3 regions of the Gordonia jacobaea genome follow, and region 3 is predicted to be linked to each of the others. Evidence: predicted binding sites of a transcription regulator. Region 3 holds the regulator's gene; each other region holds the start of a gene.
The links. The regulator LexA, encoded in region 3, represses DNA repair genes until DNA is damaged. The targets are predictions, from matches to a motif close to CGAACANNTGTTCG.

Region 1: ACRVY7_RS18065 (HNH endonuclease signature motif containing protein) is a predicted target of LexA. The motif match lies at 1,823-1,836, and genes of this name have one in related genera.
Region 2: ACRVY7_RS19555 (HNH endonuclease signature motif containing protein) is a predicted target of LexA. The motif match lies at 2,144-2,157, and genes of this name have one in related genera.

Annotation. Positions count from the first base shown of each region.
Region 1 covers NZ_CBDRLS010000005.1:260,855-264,130, reverse strand. Annotated here, with positions in the region: gene ACRVY7_RS18080 (ArsR/SmtB family transcription factor) at 1-241, shown strand, start outside; gene ACRVY7_RS18075 (cation efflux transmembrane domain-containing protein) at 241-1,029, shown strand; gene ACRVY7_RS18070 (DsbA family protein) at 1,076-1,729, shown strand; gene ACRVY7_RS18065 (HNH endonuclease signature motif containing protein) at 1,865-3,276, shown strand, end outside.
Region 2 covers NZ_CBDRLS010000006.1:83,831-87,106, forward strand. Annotated here, with positions in the region: gene ACRVY7_RS19550 (amidase) at 1-35, shown strand, start outside; gene ACRVY7_RS19555 (HNH endonuclease signature motif containing protein) at 187-2,115, opposite strand; gene ACRVY7_RS19560 (mycothiol transferase) at 2,218-2,679, opposite strand; gene ACRVY7_RS19565 (hypothetical protein) at 2,850-3,104, shown strand; gene ACRVY7_RS19570 (cupin domain-containing protein) at 3,114-3,276, shown strand, end outside.
Region 3 covers NZ_CBDRLS010000003.1:137,806-141,081, reverse strand. Annotated here, with positions in the region: partial or broken gene nrdR (transcriptional regulator NrdR) at 1-423, opposite strand, end outside; gene ACRVY7_RS11465 (LysM peptidoglycan-binding domain-containing protein) at 568-1,197, opposite strand; gene lexA (transcriptional repressor LexA) at 1,514-2,161, shown strand; gene ptsP (phosphoenolpyruvate--protein phosphotransferase) at 2,206-3,276, opposite strand, start outside.

The sequences.
Region 1 (3,276 bases), on a different contig from region 3:
GAATGGTGGCGCGTATCCCGCGGAGTTGGCCGAGGCGATCGGGGTGTCACGCCAGGTCTTGTCGAACCATCTTGCTTGCCTGCGGGGATGCGGGCTTGTTGTTGCGGTACCCGAAGGTCGCCGCACTCGATACGAGCTGACCGACGGCCGGATTGCCCACGCCTTGGACGACTTGCTCGGATTGGTTCTCGCGGTCGACCCGACGTGTTGTCCAACCTCCGACGAGCAGGATTGCTGCTGATGGCCGACGAGTTGGGTCTCCCGTCGGTGGGTCGGCCGTCGGTGGGTCTCCCCGATGCGAGTCGGCCGGCACTGAGTGTTGCCCGCCGGGAGTTGTTGCAGCGTCGGATTCGGTGGTTCGTCGCGGCGACCATCACCTACAACGTCGTCGAAGCTGTGATCGCGATCGGCGAGGGTGCGCGTGTGTCCTCGACAGCCTTGATCGGCTTTGGCCTGGATTCGGTCATCGAAGTGTCGTCGGCAGCCGCGGTTGCCTGGCAGTTTGCGGGTTCGGATCCGGAACGGCGCGAGAAGGTCGCGTTACGGATCATCGCGTTCTCGTTCTTCGCCCTGGCGGCCTACGTGAGCGTGGACTCGCTACGTTCCCTCCTCGGTACTGGTGGCGAGGCGCGTCACTCGTCGATAGGGATTGTCTTGGCGGCAGTCAGTTTGCTGATCATGCCGCTTTTGTCGTGGGCGGAACGTCGCGCCGGCCGTGAACTCGGCTCGCTGAGCGCGGTGGCCGACTCCAAACAGACTTTGTTGTGCACGTACCTCTCGGCGGTACTGTTGCTCGGGTTACTTCTCAACAGCCTGCTCGGGTGGTCGTGGGCCGACCCGATCGCCGCTCTCGTTATCGCCGCGATCGCGGTCCGCGAGGGCATCAACGCATGGAAGGGCGACACGTGCTGTGCACCCAGCATCGGCCAGCGCGCCGGCGAGCCCGCTGGGTGCGACTGCTGCAGCACGGAGGTGACGGGCCAGGGCGCTACCCCGAGGGCCACACCGGACGCGTCGCAGTCGGCCTGACCAGACCGATGCCACTCCCCTACGACATCGCCTCGGAGCTGAACGCGTGAGCAAACCGATCAAGATCGCCTGGGCGGTACTCGCTGCCATCTTCGTCGGTATCGGTGTTGCCGTCTTTGCCATCGACGACGCCGCGTCCCCGACTCCGGCTGATACTGCCGAAGTGTCTGATCTCGTTGTACGCCCCGACAGTCACCGCCTGTCCTCGCCCGAGCAGAGCCGGGCGCAGTTCGTGGAGTTCCTCGATTTCGAGTGCGAAGCCTGCGGCGCCGTCTACCCGATCATCGAGGACCTGCGGCGCGCCTATGGCGACCGCGTCACCTTCGTCGTCCGCTACTTCCCGATGCCTGGACATTTCAACGCCGAACGCGCTGCTCGTGCAGTCGAAGCTGCCGCCCAGCAGGGTCGGTTCGAGCAGATGTACCAGCGCATGTTCGCCACCCAATCCCAGTGGGGTGAACAGCAAGTCCCCGCTGATGACCTGTTCCGTGGCTTCGCCGTTGACCTCGGCCTCGACATGGCAGCCTTCGACGCCGCCTACAACAGCCCGGCCACGCTCGAGCGAATCCGCGCCGACGTCGCCGACGGCCTGTCCCTGGGCGTGCAAGGCACTCCCACGTTCTTCCTCGACGGGAAGCGGCTACAACCGTCCACAATCGACGAACTCACCGCCGCCGTGGAAGAGGCAGCGTCTGCGTGATCGACGTCGACCGGGACTCCGGGAAACGCTTGTCCACAAGGTCGAAAAATTGTTCGAGAATTCCTCGCCACTGTCGGTATTGTCGGGTAATGTAGAACACATATTCGACATGGCGTGGGGCGGGGGTGGCGGCACGTGAACAGCAACAGCAATCGCAACAACAGTGAGAATGGCCGTGCGCCTTCGGCTTTGGCCACTGCTGCGGTGGGGTCGGCGGATGCGGTGGTGGCGGAGAAGCTGTCACGGCTTGCCGCGGTGTTGGATGAGTTGGCTGCCGTCGATGTGTCGTTGGTATCCGATGCCGCGCTGGTGGAAGCCACCGTGGAGGCCGAACGGTTGGCGTTGCGGACTGCGGGTGCGGTCACCGATCGCTTGATTGTGGAAGCCTCCGACCGCGACCTGCCCCGCGCCCTGGGTTTCCGCGATGTTCGCAACTTCATGGGACAGGGCTTGCATATCGGTGACCCGGCGGCGCGGCATCGGGTGATCGCCGCGACCGGCTCATTCACCACGATCTGCGGCGACCGACTACCACCGTCGTGCCCCACGTTGGCCGGCTATGTCACCGAGGGTCGCGTCGCGGGCGCGCACGTGCGCGCGGTACTCGAGGTGCTCGAAGCGATCCCCGGTGAGGTGTCGGCCGAGACAAAAGCCGCCGCCGAAGCACAGATGGCCGGCTACGCGGTCCAATTCACGCCCGCCGAAATCACCAACCTCGGGTCACGATTGTTGGCGCATCTCGATCCGGATGGGACGCTGACCACCTCGAAGGACCGTAAACGTCGACGTCGCCTGTGGGTGAACCGACAGAACGCGCAACTGATGTCACGGTTGACCGCCGATCTCGATCCGATCGCCCGCGCCCGCCTCGACACAGTGTTGGATGCGTGGGCCAAACCCGGCATGAACAACCCCGACGACCCCGACTCACCGGTCGGTCCGATCACCACCGCCAATGCTGAACAGGTCGCGGCCGCGGCCCTACGCGATCAACGCTCACCCGCCCAACGCAACCACGACGCCTTCTCCGCACTCCTGCAGCAAGTACTTGAATCAGGGATGTTGGGCAACACGCATCGCGGATTACCGATCCAGGTCATCGTCACCACCAGCCTGCACGAACTCGAAGCACAAGCAGGGATCGCACAAACCACATCCGGAACACTCCTGCCCATCCACGACGTCATCAACATGGCCGCCACGACCGGGGCGAGCCAGTATTTGGCGGTCTTCGGCGACCACACCAGCATCCCGCTCTACCTGGGGCGGTCGAAGCGGATCGCGTCGCTGGGACAACGACTCGCCTCGTTCGCCTCACCCGGCGGGAAGATGTGCTCGGCACCCGGCTGTAACCAACCCGCGAGCAGGGTGCAGATGCATCACGCCGCGAAAGACTGGGCCGACGGCGGACTCACCGACATCGACCAACTCGTCCCGGCGTGCGATGTGCACAACCGGAGAGTCGGCACGAAGCCCGGCCAGTTCACCACCCGCATGATCACCGAAGGCCCCGACACCGGGCGGGTCGCATGGCGGCTCAACGCCAA
Region 2 (3,276 bases), on a different contig from region 3:
CCAACGCCGAATATGTGATCGTGGACGGCATCTGACCACGCTCCCTCTATTCGGACCCGCCCCGAGCAACCACGTTTGCCCCGCCACCGGATGTGGTGGCGGAGTGTAGACGGTTTGCGGCACAACCGAATTCGTTGTTCTTGCCATGGTTGCCCGGGCTGGTGCGTCGGTCAGCTGACGCGGTGGTTAGGCAGCGTCGGCCAGCGGTGGGTCGACGCCGCCCGGTGGGTCGAATCCGCCGAACCGGTTGGGGCCGGCTGGTGGAGCCGGACCTGTTGGCGCGTCCGGGTCTGTGGGTGGCTCGGGATCGGGTGGATCAGCGAGGTTCCATCGGATGTCGACCCGCCTGCTGAGGCGCACGGTGTCGCCGGAGGGCATTGCGCCCACCAGCGCGAGTTCGACCCGCCCGCAGGGCGGGTCAGGCATCGATGTCGGCGACACCATCCAGGCGCCGACTGCGTCCGCGACGATCTCGGCGTCCGCGACGATCTCGGCGTCCGCTGTACTGGAGGCTCGCGCGACGATCCCGGTATCGGCTGTGTCCGAGGCGATCCCGGTCCCGGTACCGGCCGCGCGTGCAGCCGCGGCAGCTTCGTTGCTGGCGTGTTCGGCGGCGAGGTAGTCGCGGAAGTCGGCTTTGACATCGGCGATGCGGTTGATGCGTTCGGGATTCTCCGGCATACCCGGCTTGGCGTTGAGCCGCCACGCAACCCGGCCGGCATCAGGTCCGTCGGTGATCATGCGGGTCGTGAACTGGCCGGGTTTCGGGCCGACCCGCCGATTGTGCACATCACACGCCGGCACCAACTGGTCGATATCAGTCAAGCCGCCGTCGGCCCAGTCTTTCGCGGCGTGATGCATCTGCACCCTGCTCGCAGGTTGGTTGCAGCCCGGTGCGGAACACATCTTCCCGCCGGGTGAGGCGAACGAGGCGAGTCGTTGCCCCAGTGACGCGATCCGCTTCGACCGACCCAGGTAGAGCGGGATGCTGGTGTGGTCGCCGAACACCGCCAAATACTGGCTCGCGCCACTAGCTGCGGCCATGTTGATGACGTCTTGGATCGGCAGCAGTGTGCCGGACGTGGTTTGTGCGATCCCCGCCTGCTCTTCGAGTTCGCGCAGGCTGGTGGTGACGATGACCTGGATCGGTAACCCGCGATGGGTGTTGCCGAGCATGCCGGATTCCAACACCTGGCCGAGTAGTGCGGAGAAGGCGTCGTGGTTGCGTTGCGCGGGTGAGCGTTCATCACGCAGGGCGGCGGCCGCGACTTGTTCGGCGTTGGCGGTGGTGATCGGTCCGACCGGCGAGTCGGGGTCGTCGGGGTTGTTCATGCCGGGTTTGGCCCAGGCGTCGAGCACGGTGTCGAGGCGGGCGCGGGCGATCGGATCGAGATCAGCGGTCAACCGCGACATCAGTTGCGCGTTCTGCCGGTTCACCCACAAGCGACGTCGACGTTTGCGGTCTTTCGAGGTGGTCAGCGTCCCGTCCGGATCGAGATGCGCCAACAATCGTGAACCGAGGTTGGTGATTTCGGCGGGCGTGAATTGGACCGCGTAGCCGGCCATCTGTGCTTCGGCGGCAGCTTTGGTCTCGGCCGACACTTCACCGGGGATTGCCTCCAGCACCTCGAGTACCGCCCGGACATGTGCGCCGGCGACCCGACCCTCGACCACATAGCCGGCCAACGTTGGACACGACGGCGGTAGCCGGTCGCCGCAGATGGTGGTGAACGATCCGGTCGCCGCGATCACCCGATGCCGCGCTGCTGGATCGCCAATGTGCAGACCCTGCCCCATAAAGTTGCGAACATCGCGGAAACCCAGGGCGCGGGGCAGATCCCGGTCGGAAGCCTCCACAATCAAGCGATCCGTCACCGCACCCGCGGTCCGCAACGCCAGGCGTTCGGCCTCCACGGTGGCTTCCACCAGCGCCGCGTCCGATACCAACGACACATCGACGGCAGCCAACTCATCCAACACCGCGGCAAGACGTGACAGTTTTTCCGCCACCACCGCATCCGCCGAACCCACCGCAGCAGAGGCCAAGACAGATGATCCCAAAGCCGAAGGCGCACGGCCATTCTCACTGTTGCTGCTATTGCTGTTGCTGTTCACGTGCCGCCACCCCCGCCCCGCGTCGTGTCGAATATGTGTTCTACATTACCCGACAGTACCGACAGCGTCGAGGAAAACTCGAAAGAGCTTTCGACCGCAGATTCAGGCGCTCAACAGATCGCGGGTGATCTGAAGCTGGCCCAGGTGCTGGGCCAAGTCGTGTACGACATGCAGCACCACCCACTGAGGCGTGACGGTGTCGAGGTCGACCTTCGCACGAGTTCCGCGTGCATCGCGGCCCGCAATTCCGTCGCGCACCATGCGCGTCGACCACACATCCATATCGGCGCGGACCTGCGCGATGCGTGTGACGAGATCGTCGCGCGTTCCCGTCGCGTCGAACTCCCGCGACCGATCACGGGGCAGATCCATTCCGCACCCGAAGGTTCCCAGCCACCAGCGGGTCATCTCGATGCAGTGGTGGACGATCGCATACGGCGCGTTGGAACCTGCGACCGGCAAGCTTCTGTTGAGGTCAGCATCGGTCACGCCGTCGAGCGCAGTCAGAACGCCGTCCCAGCATCGATCAGCGGTGTCGCGAGCGGCCTCAAACCAGAGATCCATCGCTATAGCGTGTCACGTTCGGATCGTCGTGATCTTGCAGGAACCGCCATCTCGGCGCAGTAACGAAGTTCGAGCCTCGTCGACGAATCCTCGTCAAGAGCGTCACATATCGACATAGTGGAGTGTGGAGTCGCAAACCGAGCGACTCCCAACGAGGAAAGGGTTTACCCATGGCACTCGACGACGACGACATCACCACCTCCAGCCCAGGGGGTGAAGGTCCTGCCGATGGCGGCTCGAATCCCGGCGGACACGACGGCGGCGCAGACGGCACCGCCTCACCCGGCGAAGGACCAGCCGACGGCGGCTCCAACCCCGGCGGACACGACGGCGGCGCAGACGGCACCGCCTCACCCGGCGAAGGACCAGCCGACGGCGGCTCCAACCCCGATGGCCACGACGGCGGCGCAGACGGCACCGCCTGAGTGACAAGCATGCTGAGCCGCTGCATCGCCACCGACCCCGACGTGTTCGCGCGTGACTACTGGGGCCGGCGACCTCTGCTCAGCCGTTCGGACGCGCTCCCCCGCGACTTCGACGATCTTCTCTCGCCGCGCAGCGTCGACGAGTTGATCGCCGAGCGCGGGGTGCGTGCAC
Region 3 (3,276 bases):
GATCTCGCGTTGGAAGTCTTCGAGCGAATCGAACGACCGGTAGACCGAGGCGAAACGTAGGTACGCCACCTCGTCGAGGTCGCGGAGCGGGCCGAGGATGGCCAGACCGACCTCGTTGCTGGGGATCTCGGCCGAACCGGACGACCTCACCGCGTCTTCGACCTGCTGAGCCAACTGTGCGAGATCGTCTTCGTTCACGTGACGTCCCTGGCATGCGCGTCGTACCCCGCGCATCACCTTTTCTCTGCTGAACGGCTCGGTCACACCGTTGCGCTTCACGACTGCCAGAACAGCACTCTCGACTGTGGAGAACCGCCGCCCGCACTCGCTACACGCGCGACGACGCCGGATCGCCTGCCCCTCATCGGCGACACGCGAATCGACGACCTTGGTGTCTTCGTTCTTGCAAAACGGGCAGCGCATGTAGTCCTCGTGCAGATCTCGGGACGCAGCGGCTCCGTCGGTCTGGCTCGGTCCGATCGTCTGACGACCGGCGGAGGCGAGACCGCAGCGGTGACCGTGTCGGTTTCCGACTGGACCCTGTGACATCGAGAATACCGCCAGCGCTCAGCGGTACGCGGGTGTGACAAGCGGTTGGCCAACGCGCAGCCCACTCGACGGCAGATCGTTGAGGTCGATGATCTCGTCGATGACGGTCTGACGCGGCACATCAGGCGCGACGCGTGCGGCGATCGAGCTCAGCGATTCGCCGGAACGCACGTGGACCACCTGCGTGGAGGTCGACGACGGCATGCTCGCCCGCTGGTAGTCGGCGCCGACGGTCCCGACCACCCACACGGTCAGTGCCAACCCGACTCCCGCGAGTACCGCCAAGAACGCTGCCCGGCGCCGACGGGCAGCCACCAGCTCGCCGACGCCACCGGCGCATCGCGTGCCCGCTGGCCGCGTTGAGGTTCCGTGATCGAACGCGATCCGACGCCGAGGTTGCGGCATGACGTCTGCGCCGGCGGTCCGTCGGGACTCAGTCGTTCGAACGTGCCCCGCCACACGTAGCTCGTCGCTACGCACGGGATTCGACGGTGCACGTCCACTGACCACCGTGGCGCGGTGAACTCGGGGACGCGTCGTCGATGCAGGTCGCGGCGTTGCAGATCGGGTGGTCGGCGGTGTTGCCGCGGATGCACTCGACGTGCTGGGAATCGTGCGGGTCACCGGGTTGGTCATCAAGCTGGTCATCGCTACCTCCAATGGTCGATCAAGCGTTCGATGAACTGATGTTCGAGTTCTACCAGAGGGGTCCGACAAAGTCCTGCGACACGTCGAACAAATGTTTGATGTTGTCAGTGGCCTCCGCTACTGTCGGCGCCAGACGATGGAAGAAAGACGCACCCCACCCCGCTTCACAACAGCACCCGGTTCACAACAGCACCCGCTTCACACATCAGGAAGGACGGAACCGATGACAGAGAAGTCACGACGCGGCCCGTCGTCGCCCAAGGGCAACGGTCGCAGCGTCGAAGGCAAGAAGAGTGGAGGCGGCGAGGAGGCACCGATCCATCCGGCCGTCGCCGAGGCAACACTCACCGATCGCCAGCGTGGCGTCCTCGATGTGATCCGAAAGTCGGTGCGCGAGCGCGGGTATCCGCCGAGCATCCGAGAGATCGGCGACGCCGTCGGCCTCACGTCCACGTCATCGGTCGCACACCAGTTGCGCACCCTCGAGCGCAAGGGCCTGTTGAAGCGCGACGCCAACCGTCCGCGGGCGGTCAACGTCTCCGAGGCTCCCGACGCACATCACTCCGATGCCATCAACGGAGATCTCCCGACCCCCACGTTCGTTCCGGTACTCGGCCGCATCGCGGCGGGCGGTCCGATTCTCGCGGAGGAGGCGGTCGAAGACGTCTTCCCGCTTCCGCGTGAGCTCGTCGGTGAGGGCTCGTTGTTCCTGCTCCGCGTCGTCGGCGAATCGATGATCGACGCCGCGATCTGCGACGGCGACTGGGTTGTCGTGCGTCAGCAGAATGTCGCCGACAACGGCGACATCGTCGCAGCGATGATCGACGGCGAGGCGACGGTGAAGACCTTCAAGCGCAAAGACGGCCACGTCTGGCTGATGCCGCACAATCCGCTCTTCGATCCGATCCCCGGAGACGACGCCGCCATCCTCGGCAAAGTCGTCACGGTGATGCGCCGGGTCTGATGCGCGGAACGGGCCCCGCAGGTCGCTGACCAGCGGGGTCTGCGTCAGCCGTCGAGTTGCTCGGCAGCTGCGCGTCGGGCGAGTGCCGGACTCGAGGTGGCAAGTGCGGCAGCGGCGGCAGCCCGGCACTGCTCCATCGTCGCCGTCGACAGCTTCGCCCCGACTGCGGGCGTCGCCGCCGGAGCCGCCGACAGCGAGGTGACTCCGAGCCCGACGAGCACACATGCGAGCGACGGGTCGGCCGCGGCCTCGCCACAGACTCCGACGGGTTTGCCCTGCTGGGCGCCGGCGGTCGCAACCTGCGAGATGAGTGCGAGCACCGCCGGTTGCCAGGGGTCGGTGAGTTCGGCGAGTTCTGCCGACATCCGGTCGGCGGCCATCGTGTACTGGGTGAGGTCGTTGGTTCCGATCGACACGAAGTCAACCTCGGCCAGAATCGCGGGCGCCAGGATCGCCGCTGCCGGGATCTCGATCATCACGCCTGCCGTCAGACCACGCTGACGGACGAGTTCGGCGAACTGTGCGGCCTCCGCGGCCGTGGCGATCATCGGTGCCATGACCCACGGCGTCGTGCCGGACTCCTCTGCCGCGCGCGCAATCGCGTCGAGCTGAGTTCGCACGATGTCGGGGTGGTCGTCGCCGATGCGGTTGCCTCGCACGCCTAGTGCGGGATTCGCCTCGTCCGGGTGCTCGATGAACGCCAGCGGCTTGTCCGACCCGGCGTCGAGCGTCCTGATGACGACTTTTTGGCCCGCGAACGCCTCGAACACGTCGCGGTACAGCCGCGTCTGCTCGTCCACATCGGGCTCATCCGCCCTGTCGAGAAACGCCAACTCGGTGCGGAACAGCCCGATGCCCTCGACTGGTGCATCGGCAGCGCTGCGCGCGGAGACGCCGTCGGCAACATTCGCGAGGATGGCGACGGCGGTGCCGTCGGCAGTCCGGCCGGGGCCACGCCACGCAGCAACAAGCGCGGCCTCCGCAACGCTGCGCTCGACGAGTTCACGCGCTTCGGACCCCTCTGGTTCGACGGTGATCGACCCCGCGCCTCCGTCGAGCAAAACCATTGTGCCGCTGGTGATCTCACTCAGTCGCGCCACAGCGACCACGCACGG